DNA from 3 places in the Erwinia sp. SLM-02 genome. Region 3 is predicted to be linked to each of the others. Evidence: predicted binding sites of a transcription regulator. Region 3 holds the regulator's gene; each other region holds the start of a gene.

Region 1 (3,981 bases), 1.4 Mb from region 3:
ACCCACGGCCAGACGACCGGATGCCGCGAAGTCCAGCAGTGCCACCGGGGCACGTTCGCCCAGCGCCATTGCTTCACCGTAGTAGCTGTCGAGGCTGGCGGTGGTGATCGCGCTGTTGGCGACCGGGATCTGCCACGGTCCCACCATCTGATCGCGCGCCACCATGCCGGTGACGGAGCGGTCACCGATAGTCACGAGGAAGGTCTTCTCCGCAACGGTCGGCAGGTGCAGGACGCGGTTTACCGCATCGGCAATGGAAATGTTGTCGCGAACCAGCGCGTCGCCTTTCGCTTTAAGGGTAGCAACATCGCGGGTCATTTTTGGCGTTTTGCCCAGCAGCACGTCCAGCGGCAGATCGATTGGCGTGTTGTCGAAATGAGTATCGGCCAGCGACAGGTGCATCTCTTCGGTAGCTTCCCCGATTACCGCATACGGAGCGCGTTCGCGTTTGCACAGCTCGTCAAACAGCGCGACGCTTTCCGGCGCGACCGCCAGAACGTAACGTTCCTGGGATTCGTTACACCAGACTTCCAGCGGGCTCATGCCCGGTTCGTCATTCAGGATATCGCGCAGATTGAAACGACCACCGCGCTCACCGTCGCTGACCAGCTCCGGCATGGCGTTGGACAGGCCGCCCGCGCCGACGTCGTGGATAAACAGAATCGGGTTCGCTTCACCCATCTGCCAGCAGCGGTCGATCACTTCCTGGCAGCGGCGTTCCATTTCCGGGTTATCGCGCTGTACCGAAGCGAAGTCCAGATCGGCATCCGACTGTCCGGAAGCCATCGAGGAGGCTGCTCCGCCGCCAAGGCCGATATTCATCGCCGGGCCACCCAGTACGATCAGTTTGGCACCGACGGTGATTTCGCCTTTCTGCACGTGATCGGCGCGGATGTTACCAATACCACCGGCCAGCATGATCGGCTTGTGGTAGCCGCGCAGCTCTTCGCCATTGTGGCTATTGACGCGCTCTTCATAGGTACGGAAGTAGCCGTTCAGCGCCGGGCGACCAAATTCGTTGTTAAACGCCGCGCCACCCAGTGGGCCTTCGGTCATGATATCCAGCGCGGTCACGATGCGATCCGGCTTGCCGAAATCTTCTTCCCACGGCTGTTCAAAGCCCGGGATGCGCAGGTTTGACACGGAGAAACCGACCAGGCCGGCTTTCGGCTTCGCGCCGCGCCCGGTGGCGCCTTCATCACGGATTTCACCACCGGAACCGGTCGCCGCACCCGGCCACGGCGAAATCGCCGTCGGGTGGTTGTGCGTTTCAACCTTCATCAGGATGTGCGTGTCTTCCTGGTGGAAGTCATACGCGCCCTGGCGGTCAGCGTAGAAGCGGCCAACCTGAGAACCTTCCATCACCGCGGCATTGTCTTTATAGGCAGACAGCACGTGGTCCGGGGTTTTCTCGAAGGTGTTTTTGATCATCTTGAACAGCGACTTTGGCTGCTGCTCACCGTCAATCACCCAGTCGGCGTTGAAAATTTTGTGACGGCAGTGCTCTGAGTTTGCCTGGGCAAACATGTAGAGCTCGATGTCGTTCGGGTTGCGCCCCAGTTTTTCAAACGCGGCCAGCAGGTAGTCGATCTCATCCTCGGCGAGTGCCAGACCCAGCTTGATATTAGCCTGAACCAGCGCATCACGACCTTCACCCAGCACGTCCACGCTCTGAACCGGCGCGGGCTGATGGTGTGCGAACAGCTGCTCGGCCTGATTCAGGTCCGTAAACACGGTTTCCATCATGCGATCGTGCAGCAGAGCGGCCAGCGCGCCCCACTGTGCATCGGTCAGCTGTGGCGCCTGAATATAGAAGGCCAGGCCGCGCTCAAGGCGCAGAACCTGAGGCAGGTCGCAGTTGTGGGCGATATCGGTCGCTTTGGATGACCACGGGGAGATCGTGCCGGGACGCGGGGTCACCAGCAGCAGGCGGCCTTCCGGGGTATGCTCAGCGAGAGAAGGACCGTATTTCAGCAGGCGCTGCAGACGCGCTTTCGCATCCGCATCAAGCGGTGCGCTGACATCGGCGAAATGGACGTACTCGGCGTAAATATCACTCACCGGCAGGTGAGCGTCCTGAAAGCGGGTCAGCAGTTTGTTAATACGAAATGCCGACAGGGCGGGCGAACCACGCAGAATTTCCATCATTAAAGATCTCTCGTCTCGAAGCGCCGGGCGACGCTTCATTGGGCGCAACAGGGAAAACGGGCGCTATTATAGAGAATCCCCACCGGTTACGAAACCGTTTGCGCAGAATTAATCGACATCCAGAATTGGCTGAAAATCACACGATTCAGGTTGATTTAGGTTGCGATGCCACGCGGAGTTGCGCAAAATGCTCCACGCTCAGGAGCAATTATAGCCAATAAATACTGCCATTAAAGACAGATACCTGAGAGCCACCGAGAGATAACTATTTGAAACGCCTAAAATTAAACTACCTGCTCATCGGGCTGGTTATGGTGCTGCTCGCGCTTGCACTGTGGCCGTCGATACCCTGGTACGGCGGGGCAACCGACCGCGTCGCGCAGATAAAATCGCGAGGAGTTTTACGTGTCAGCACGATAAATTCTCCTCTGACCTATTACACCGTCAATAAATCACCGGCCGGTATGGACTACGAGCTGGCAAAACGCTTCGCCGATTATCTGGGTGTGAAGCTTGAAGTAACCGTGCGCCCGAACCTGAGCGATCTGTTTGACGATCTGGAAGATGACAAAGCTGATGTGCTGGCGGCCGGTTTAATTTACAACGATGAACGCCTGGCGCATTTCCGCGCCGGGCCGACCTACTATTCCGTTTCGCAGCAGCTGGTGTACCGCATCGGCGCAGCGAGGCCGAAAAACCTCGGCGATCTGAAAGGACGGCTGATTGTGGCTTCCGGCTCGGCCTATCTTTCCACCCTGCGCGGATCGAAAGAGAACCAGTACCCGGACCTCGACTGGGCGATTTCGACCGACCAGACGCCGCAGACGCTGCTGCAGGCGGTAGCCGACGGTAAGATCGATTATACGGTGGGGGATTCGGTGACCATCGGCCTGATGCAGCGCATTCACCCGCAGCTGGCGGTGGCGTTTGATATCACCGATGAAGAGCCGGTGACCTGGTATATCCCGCGTGAGCAGGACGACAGCCTGAATGCGGCGATGCTCGACTTCTATAACCAGATGGGCGAAGAAGGTGCGATGGCGCGGCTGGATGAGAAATACCTCGGCCACGTCGGCACCTTCGACTACGTTGACACCCGGACCTTCCTGCGCGCCATCGACGGCACGCTGCCGGGGATCCAGCCGCTGTTTGAAAAGTATGCGCAAAGCATCGACTGGCGGCTGCTGGCGGCCATTTCTTACCAGGAATCACACTGGAACCCGCAGGCCACTTCGCCTACCGGAGTACGTGGGATGATGATGCTGACGCGAAATACCGCCGACAGCCTTAACGTTACGGACCGTACCGATCCGGAGCAGAGCGTGCGCGGCGGCAGCGAGTATCTGGTGAGGATGATGGAAAAAGTGCCGGCGGGGATCCCCGATGACGAACGCATCTGGTTCGCCCTCGCCGCCTACAACATGGGCTACGCCCATATGCTGGACGCGCGTAAGCTGACGGAAAAGCAGCAGGGTAACCCTGACAGCTGGGCAGATGTTAAACTGCGCCTGCCGATGCTGAGCCAGAAGCGCTATTACAGCCAGACCACCTATGGTTACGCGCGCGGGCACGAAGCCTACGCCTACGTAGAAAATATCCGTAAGTATCAGATAAGCCTGGTGGGGTATCTGGACGATCAGGAAAGGAAGCTGGCGCAGAAGGCGGCGACGGAAGCCGAACTGGGCAACGCCTATCCCGCCGTACCGCCGCAGCTGGCAATGAACTGAGGCTAAAGCGGCTTTCCCGCCTGGCGCTGCGCTTTTTTTTCCGCGCGGCGATGGCGGAAAAAGTCGCTGAGCATCGCGGCACACTCCACCGCCAGAATGCCTTCAT
Region 2 (3,981 bases), 1.1 Mb from region 3:
ATTTTCCAACGCTAGCCCAGTAAATAACTTCGTTTTCGCGTTTTGATAATAAATCTTTAGCGTTCATTCCTTCAAATTCTGATTTGCTTTCCTGCTCTTTATAAAGTGAAGTTAATTTTTCATGGGTGGATATTAAAATCATCTGGAGATTATTTTTATTATAAATTATAAACTCATCAATATTGTCATCACATTTTTCATCCATCATCATTGATAGAACAACAAGATTATTATATTGATCGTGCAATACAAAAGTATATCCATTTATGATATTGTGATTTTTTGCTATGTCAAAAATTTTGGGGACCTTTATTCCCTGGTTGAGCATAATGTTTTCGTCCCACGCAAAGGGAGTGATCCTGTTTAATGCTGTCATTAATACTGGATCAATAAATTGGAAGTTATTTTCCAGATATACATTGAACCATTCTTGTCTATTAGAGATTATGCTAAAATTTGATGGATTATTTTTACTCATGATAGCATAGGCATAATTAAAATTTTTATACTTCGCCAGCCTTTTTTCAAGGTGCATTTTAATGGATGAGTTAATTGCTATGTTGTTAAAAAATAGATTTCGCATAATGACCCATCCTTGTAAATGGTCCTTTCCTTGGTGGCTGCGATCAACATGATCATAATCATTGGTTTAATTACAGTGTTGTGCTATATCTTATAGATACTGTAAGTATGATTTGATGGTGACGATATATATTACTGGTTTTTATAGAGGTTAATATGCCGGGTGACAGAAATTGAAGCATTTCATACCTGGCTTCAGTATGATTGATAAAATCCCCTGGTGCTGGATAATAAAAAGACTGGCAATTTATTGATATATTGTATTTTTAGTGCTGCAACAATACGCTGTTAAAATGAAAATTGTTAGCCGTACTAAAGTATAGTTCAGGACTATTCTTTTCCTTTCTACATCTAAAACGTGTAAATAATTGAAGAACGCATATCGCGTTCTTCAATATATATCCAAAAAACTGAGGCGGGGATCAGCCCAGCTTCTCAACCGCCCAGGCAATCCCGCTGGTGTACTCCTCCGGCAGCATCGGCACCAGCGCGTTCAGCGCGTCGCGTAACGCTGCGGTGCTGACGTCTGACAGGTTGAGGTGACCGACCTTACGGCCCGGGCGCACTTCTTTATCGTACCAGTGCAGGTGCACCAGCGGCTGCTGCAGCCAGTCCAGATTCACGTCGGTGCCGATCAGATTCACCATCACCGCCGGACTGCTGACGACCGGCTTCGGCAGCGGCAGATCGAGGATCGCCCGCAGGTGCAGCTCAAACTGGCTAATCGATGCGCCGTTCTGCGTCCAGTGGCCGCTGTTGTGCACGCGTGGGGCCAGCTCGTTAATCAGCAGACCTTCCGGCACCACGAAGCACTCCATCGCCATCACGCCGACGTAGTTCAGCTCGTTCATAATTGCCGACAGCATCTGCTCGGCCTGCTGCTGATGGGCAGCGTTCACCACGGGCAGCATCACGCTGGTGCGCAGAATACCGTCCTGATGCAGGTTATGAGTCAGCGGATAGAATACCGTATGGCCATCGTGGCCGCGTGCGCCCACCAGCGACACTTCGCCGGAGAAGTTAATGCCGCGCTCAACGATGCATTCGCCGTAGCACTCTTCCGGCAGCGAGCCGGTCTCGTTTGCGCGCAGACGCCACTGGCCGCGCCCGTCGTAGCCACCGGTGCGGCGCTTAACGATCGCCAGCTCGCCGAGGGTGGTGAACACCTGCGGCCACTGGTCGGCAGAGGAGAGCAGCTGCCACGGCGCGGTGGCCAGGCCAAGCCGGTCCAGCAGTTGCTTCTGCGTCAGGCGGTCGGCCAGCAGTGGGAAGATATCGCGGTTAACGAAAGCGTTATGGCCTGCCAGTTCACGGGTCAGTGCGGTTTCCGGCCAGCGCTCAATTTCCGCGGTAATCACGCTGGCGGCAATCGGCAGCGCTTCCGGTTCCGCATCCAGGCCCACGGGATACACCGCGATGCCCAGCGGCTCGCCCGCCTGGCGCAGCATGCGCCCCAGCTGGCCGTTGCCTAATACGCAAACCGGTTTCATGCATCACCCCGTGGATCCGGGTTGTTCAGCACTTCATCGGTCTGGGACTGACGCCATGCCGCCAGGCGCGTTGCCAGCCCGGCATCGTGGAGGGCAACGATCTGCGCCGCCAGCAGGGCGGAGTTTGCCGCTCCGGCTTTACCAATCGCCAGCGTGCCAACCGGAATACCGCGCGGCATCTGTACGATGGAGTAAAGGCTGTCAACGCCGCTCAGTGCCGCGCTCTGCACCGGTACGCCCAGCACCGGAACCAGCGTTTTCGCCGCCAGCATACCCGGCAGGTGGGCCGCGCCGCCTGCGCCAGCAATGATCACCTGATAGCCGTTATCCGCAGCCTGTTCGGCAAAGCTGAACAGCTTGTCCGGGGTACGGTGGGCAGAAACCACTTCACAGTGGAAGGGAACGTCCAGACTGGTGAGGATTTCCGCTGCAAACTGCATGGTTGCCCAGTCACTTTTGGAACCCATAACAATAGCAATGCGGGCCGGTGCGGCGTTAGATGACATGCGGGGCTGACTCCTGTGATGTTAAATCGTCACCGTAGTAACCCTGTGGCTACCCGATGGGAAGGGCAGAGAGAATACCATGAGTCAGCGGCAAGGAAAACGGTTGCGTAGCGGATTATCGCGCCATCTCAGAGCAAAATTTTGATTCAGAACGGGAAGGAAATCAGCGTTGTCTCGTCTGCACTGACTTTAATCATCGATCCCTGCTCGTGCCAGGCACCCAGAACGACTCTTTCAGCCGGGCTGCCGTCAACCCTCAGCTGATGGACCGCCGGGCGATGGGTGTGGCCGTGGATCAAAACCGGCGCATGATGGCGCTGCATTGCTGCCACAACCGCCTGCGGGTTCACGTCCATAATGGCGATGTCTTTGCTGCTGTTGGCCTGCTGACTTCCAGCGCGCATCTTTACCGCAATACGCTGACGAACAAACAGGGGCAGGGCCAGGAACAGCTTTTGCAGCCATGGCTGATGCACTTTGGCGCGGAAACGCAGATAGCCCACGTCATCGGTACAAAGCGTGTCGCCGTGCATAATCAGCACGCGCTTACCGTACAGTTCCAGCAGCTGCTCTTCCGGCAGCAGGGTCATGCCTGCGGCGCGGGCGAAGCGTTTTCCCAGCAGGAAATCACGGTTGCCGTGGATAAAGAAACAGGGGATGTTGAGCTGGCGCAGAGCCTGAGCGATTTCCGCATGCAGCGGATTCGGGTCGTCGTCGCCGATCCAGGCTTCAAACAGGTCGCCGAGGATATAGAGGGCATCAGCGTGCTGAGCTTCACGGCGTAAAAAATGAAGAAAACCGGCAGTGATTGCCGGTTCCTCAACGCACAGGTGGATATCTGCGATAAACAGCGTGTGCGACATTATTACTCGCTGACGGTGACTTTCTGGATAATCACGTCGTCTTTTGGCACATCCTGGTGCATACCGCTGCGGCCGGTGGAAACGGCTTTGATCTTCTCGACCACATCCATACCCTCAACCACTTCAGCGAACACGCAGTAACCCCAGCCCTGCAGGCTTTCGTCACGGAAGTTCAGGAAGTCGTTGTCGGCAACGTTGATAAAGAACTGAGCGGTGGCTGAGTGAGGAGCCTGAGTACGCGCCATCGCCAGAGTACCTTTGGTGTTCTTCAGACCGTTGTTCGCTTCGTTGCGGATCTCGTCTTTGGTGTTTTTCTGCTTCATGCCGGGTTCAAAACCACCGCCCTGAACCATGAAACCGTTGATTACGCGGTGAAAAATGGTGTTGTCGTAGAAACCTTCACGGCAATACTCCAGGAAGTTTTTTACGGTAGCCGGCGCTTTGTCATCAAAAGTTTTGATTACGATATCGCCGTGGTTAGTCTGGAAAGTGACCATATTCTCATCCTGTCAGGGTTAGAGTTTTTAAGAATGCGCGTCG
Region 3 (3,981 bases):
TACCAGAAAGCGCGTGAAACCGCGATGAACAAGCTGATGGGCCAGCTCGGTAAGCCCTATCAGTGGGGCGGCACGTCGCCGCAGACGGGTTTCGACTGCAGTGGGCTGGTGTGGTATGCCTATAAAGATCTGGTGAAATTCAAAATCCCGCGCACGGCAAATGAAATGTATCACCTGCGCGATGCCGCTGCGATCAAGCGCGACAAGCTTGAAAAAGGTGACCTGGTGTTCTTCCGTATCAACGGCCGCGGCACTGCCGATCACGTTGGTGTGTATCTTGGCGGTGGGAAATTCATTCAGTCGCCGAGAACCGGCAAAGATATCCAGGTGAGCGCGCTGGGCGATGATTACTGGCAGGAGCACTACATTGGTGCCCGTCGGATGATGACACCCAAAACCATTCGCTGATTGCGCAACGCCGGATGCAGATGCAAATCGGGAGGAGCCTGGCTCCTCCCGATTTTTTTAGTGCAGAATAGCCGTGAAGCTAAATGCAATAATCATCAGAAGCGCACCCACCGTGGTCAGCAGTGAGAATTTCAGATCGGTACTCATCGTCTCTCCTTAATAACCCTGTAAAATGTATGCACAAAGATTTTCCCACAGTTACCCGTAAAAATCTCGTTTTCTCTGCGCAGCCTTGTTAGAATTCCTCTTTTCCGTTGCGCAACAGCAGCGGAAACGGTTTTTGCCAGCTCTGCAGTCACTCTACGGACGATTTTTTCCCCTTTCCGACCCGTTGCGGCAGCACCCAAACCATTTTGGTCTGGCGGGAAAAGGCTGCACCCAGGCAAACGTTTAACCAACCTGTTATCAAATAGTTACGATAACACCAGGAGTATAAGTTTAATGGCAACAATTAAGGATGTGGCAAAGCGAGCCGGGGTTTCGACCACTACGGTGTCCCACGTAATTAATAAAACGCGCTTTGTAGCTGAAGAGACTCGTGAAGCGGTATGGGCAGCAATTAAAGAATTGCACTATTCCCCCAGCGCCGTGGCACGCAGCCTCAAGGTTAACCACACCAAAACTATCGGCCTGCTGGCAACATCCAGCGAAGCACCCTACTTTGCCGAAATCATTGAAGCCGTGGAAAACCGCTGCTTTGCCAAAGGCTATACCCTGATCCTTGGAAACGCCCATAACGACCTGAATAAGCAGCAGGCTTACCTGTCGATGATGGCGCAAAAGCGCGTCGACGGGCTGCTGGTGATGTGCTCTGAGTACCCGGATTCCCTGATCGCTATGCTGGAAGACCACCGCAATATCCCGATGGTGGTGATGGACTGGGGTGAAGCGCGCGGCGACTTTACCGATACCGTACTGGACAACGCCTTTGAGGGTGGCTATCTGGCCGGGCGCTACCTGATTGAGCGTGGACATCGCGATATCGGCGCAATCCCGGGTCAGCTGGAACGCAATACCGGCGGCGGACGCCATGCCGGTTTTCTTAAGGCACTGAACGAAGCCGGCATCACCCTGCGCGAAGAGTGGCTGGTTCAGGGCGACTTCGAACCCGAATCCGGCTATCGGGCCATGCAGCAAATCCTCGGCCAGAAACAGCGCCCTACCGCTATTTTCTGCGGTGGGGACGTGATGGCGATGGGCGCGATTTGCGCGGCCGATGAGATGGGCCTGCGCGTTCCGCAGGATATTTCGGTGATCGGTTATGATAACGTGCGCAACGCGCGCTATTTCACCCCGGCGCTGACCACGGTGCACCAGCCGAAAGAGCGGCTGGGAGAAACCGCCTTCGATATGCTGCTTGACCGCATCACCAGCAAGCGTGAAGAGCCGCAGACTATCGAAGTTCATCCTTCACTGATTGAACGCCGTTCCGTCGCTGACGGTCCGTTCCGCGACTATCGTCGCTGATCCCATCCGGCCCGGCCGTTCGCTCAGGCGGACGGTTCACACAGCCATTCCGCATTCAGCGTTTCGCTGTCGCCAAGATACTCCAGCAGCCAGCTCAGCGCGGGTGAGGCGCTCTGTTCCGACCAGCTCAGGCAGCAGGGGCTGATCGGAAACGGATTCGCCAGCGCCAGTTCGGCGATCCCTCCCTGAGCGATCCAGGTTTGCGCAAAGTGCCCCGGGATCATCCCCACGCACAGCCCGGCACGCAGACAGTCCAGGGCGCTTTCCCAGTCCGGGACCACCAGCCGTCGTTGATTATCCAGCGTCCAGGTGGTGCGTTTTGGCAACGATCGCGAGGTGTCTTCCAGCGTCATGGAGGGCCACTCGCGCAGCAGGTCGTCACTGAGCGGCCCCGGCTGTGCCAGCAAGGTATGCCCGCTTTGCACCACACAGCGCCAGTTCAGGCTGCCCATATCTCGAAAGGCAAAACGCCCCCCTACCGGCACCGCCTGGGTGGCACCGATCGCCACATCCACGCGCCCATCCGCCAGGGCATCCCATACGCCGTTAAACACCTCGGGGAATATATGCAGTTCCATGTCGGGAAAGTGACGATAGAAATCGACGATAAGCTGGCGGGTGCGCTGCGGTCTGACGATGCGATCGACGGCAATATTAATCTGGCCACGCCAGCCGTTTGCCACCTGCTGGCAGCGCCGGCGCGTGGAAAGCATTTTTTTGATAACAGAACGCCCTTCCTCGCTGAATACGCGCCCGGCCTCGGTCAGTACCACATCCCGGTGGCGGCGCTCAAACAGGCTGACGGCCAGCCACTGCTCCAGCTGGCGCACCGTATAGCTCACGGCGGAGGGGACCCGGTGAAGTTCAGCCGCCGCGGCGGTAAAGCTGCCGGTTCTGGCCACCGCTTCAATCACTTCCAGAGAATGTTCTGACCACATAATTTTTGCCTGCAAAAATTTTCAACGCAACCGACTAATATTACCGTTTCACAAGCCCAACTGCATCCCTTTACACTTCCAGCGAAAAAAAACTGCCCTCTACGAGTCAACTATGCCCTCAAAATTCTTTATTGTTTATCTGGCCCTGCTCAGCATGCTGGGTTTTCTTGCTACCGATATGTACCTGCCCGCTTTTGGCGAGATGCAGCAGGATCTGGCCACCGGTTCGGGTGCGATCAGCGCCAGTCTGAGTATTTTTCTGGCCGGCTTCGCCTGCGCGCAGCTTATCTGGGGATCGTTATCCGACCGTCTTGGGCGTAAACCGGTGCTGCTGGTGGGGCTTGGGCTGTTCGCCATCGGCTGCGCGGCGATGATGTGGGTTGAATCCGCAGCGTGGCTGCTCTTTTTCCGCTTCCTGCAGGCGGTGGGCGTTTGCGCTGCCGCCGTCAGCTGGCAGGCGCTGGTTGTCGATCGCTACAGTGCCGCGCAGGCTAAACGCGTATTCGCCACCATCATGCCACTGGTCGCGCTTTCCCCCGCGCTGGCGCCGCTGCTGGGCGCCTGGCTGCTTGAGCATTTTTCCTGGCGGGCTATCTTCGTTGCACTGCTGCTGATTAGCGTGGCGCTGTTGGTCCCAACGCTTCGCCTTGCAGGCCGGGCATCCGCTGAAAACACCGCGCCGCAGGGTCCGGCACCCGGCTTCCTGATGCTGCTGAAATCCCCGGTTTACAGCGGCAACGTTCTTATTTTCGCCGCCTGTTCCGCCAGCTTCTTCGCCTGGCTTACCGGCTCGCCGTTTATTCTTGGCAATCTGGGCCTGTCACCGGCCGATATCGGCCTGAGCTACGTGCCGCAGACCATCGCCTTTTTGATTGGCGGATTTGGCTGCCGTGCGCTGCTTAATCGGTTCTCCGGCGGCCAGCTGCTGCCGTGGCTGCTGCTGTGCTTCAGCCTTGGCGTGATTGCACTGTTCATCTCCGCGCAGCAGCAGACGCCGTCATTGTTCAGCCTGCTGGCGCCGTTCTGTCTGATGTCGATGTCCAGCGGTGCGATTTACCCGGTGGTGGTGTCCAGCGCCCTGCTGCCCTTCCCGCAGGCCACGGGTAAAGCCGCGGCGTTGCAAAATATGCTGCAGCTGGGGATGTGCTTTATCGCCAGTCTGGCGGTT

The links. Region 3 encodes PurR, which represses purine synthesis genes. Its sites were predicted from a motif close to CANGCAAACGTTTGCNTG; they were not measured.
Region 1: the regulator PurR is predicted to act here: its motif matches at 2,236-2,253, upstream of purL (phosphoribosylformylglycinamidine synthase).
Region 2: the regulator PurR is predicted to act here: its motif matches at 2,671-2,688, upstream of purE (5-(carboxyamino)imidazole ribonucleotide mutase).

The regions. Positions count from the first base shown of each region.
Region 1 is NZ_JAQISN010000001.1:2,781,634-2,785,614, forward strand. It holds gene purL (phosphoribosylformylglycinamidine synthase) at 1-2,148, opposite strand, end outside; gene mltF (membrane-bound lytic murein transglycosylase MltF) at 2,418-3,875, shown strand; gene tadA (tRNA adenosine(34) deaminase TadA) at 3,878-3,981, opposite strand, start outside.
Region 2 is NZ_JAQISN010000001.1:239,237-243,217, forward strand. It holds gene PGH32_RS01195 (LuxR family transcriptional regulator) at 1-583, opposite strand, end outside; gene purK (5-(carboxyamino)imidazole ribonucleotide synthase) at 1,005-2,072, opposite strand; gene purE (5-(carboxyamino)imidazole ribonucleotide mutase) at 2,069-2,578, opposite strand; gene lpxH (UDP-2,3-diacylglucosamine diphosphatase) at 2,725-3,441, opposite strand; gene ppiB (peptidylprolyl isomerase B) at 3,444-3,938, opposite strand.
Region 3 is NZ_JAQISN010000001.1:1,379,061-1,383,041, reverse strand. It holds gene PGH32_RS06410 (C40 family peptidase) at 1-408, shown strand, start outside; gene cydH (cytochrome bd-I oxidase subunit CydH) at 466-555, opposite strand; gene purR (HTH-type transcriptional repressor PurR) at 850-1,875, shown strand; gene punR (DNA-binding transcriptional activator PunR) at 1,899-2,813, opposite strand; gene punC (purine nucleoside transporter PunC) at 2,926-3,981, shown strand, end outside.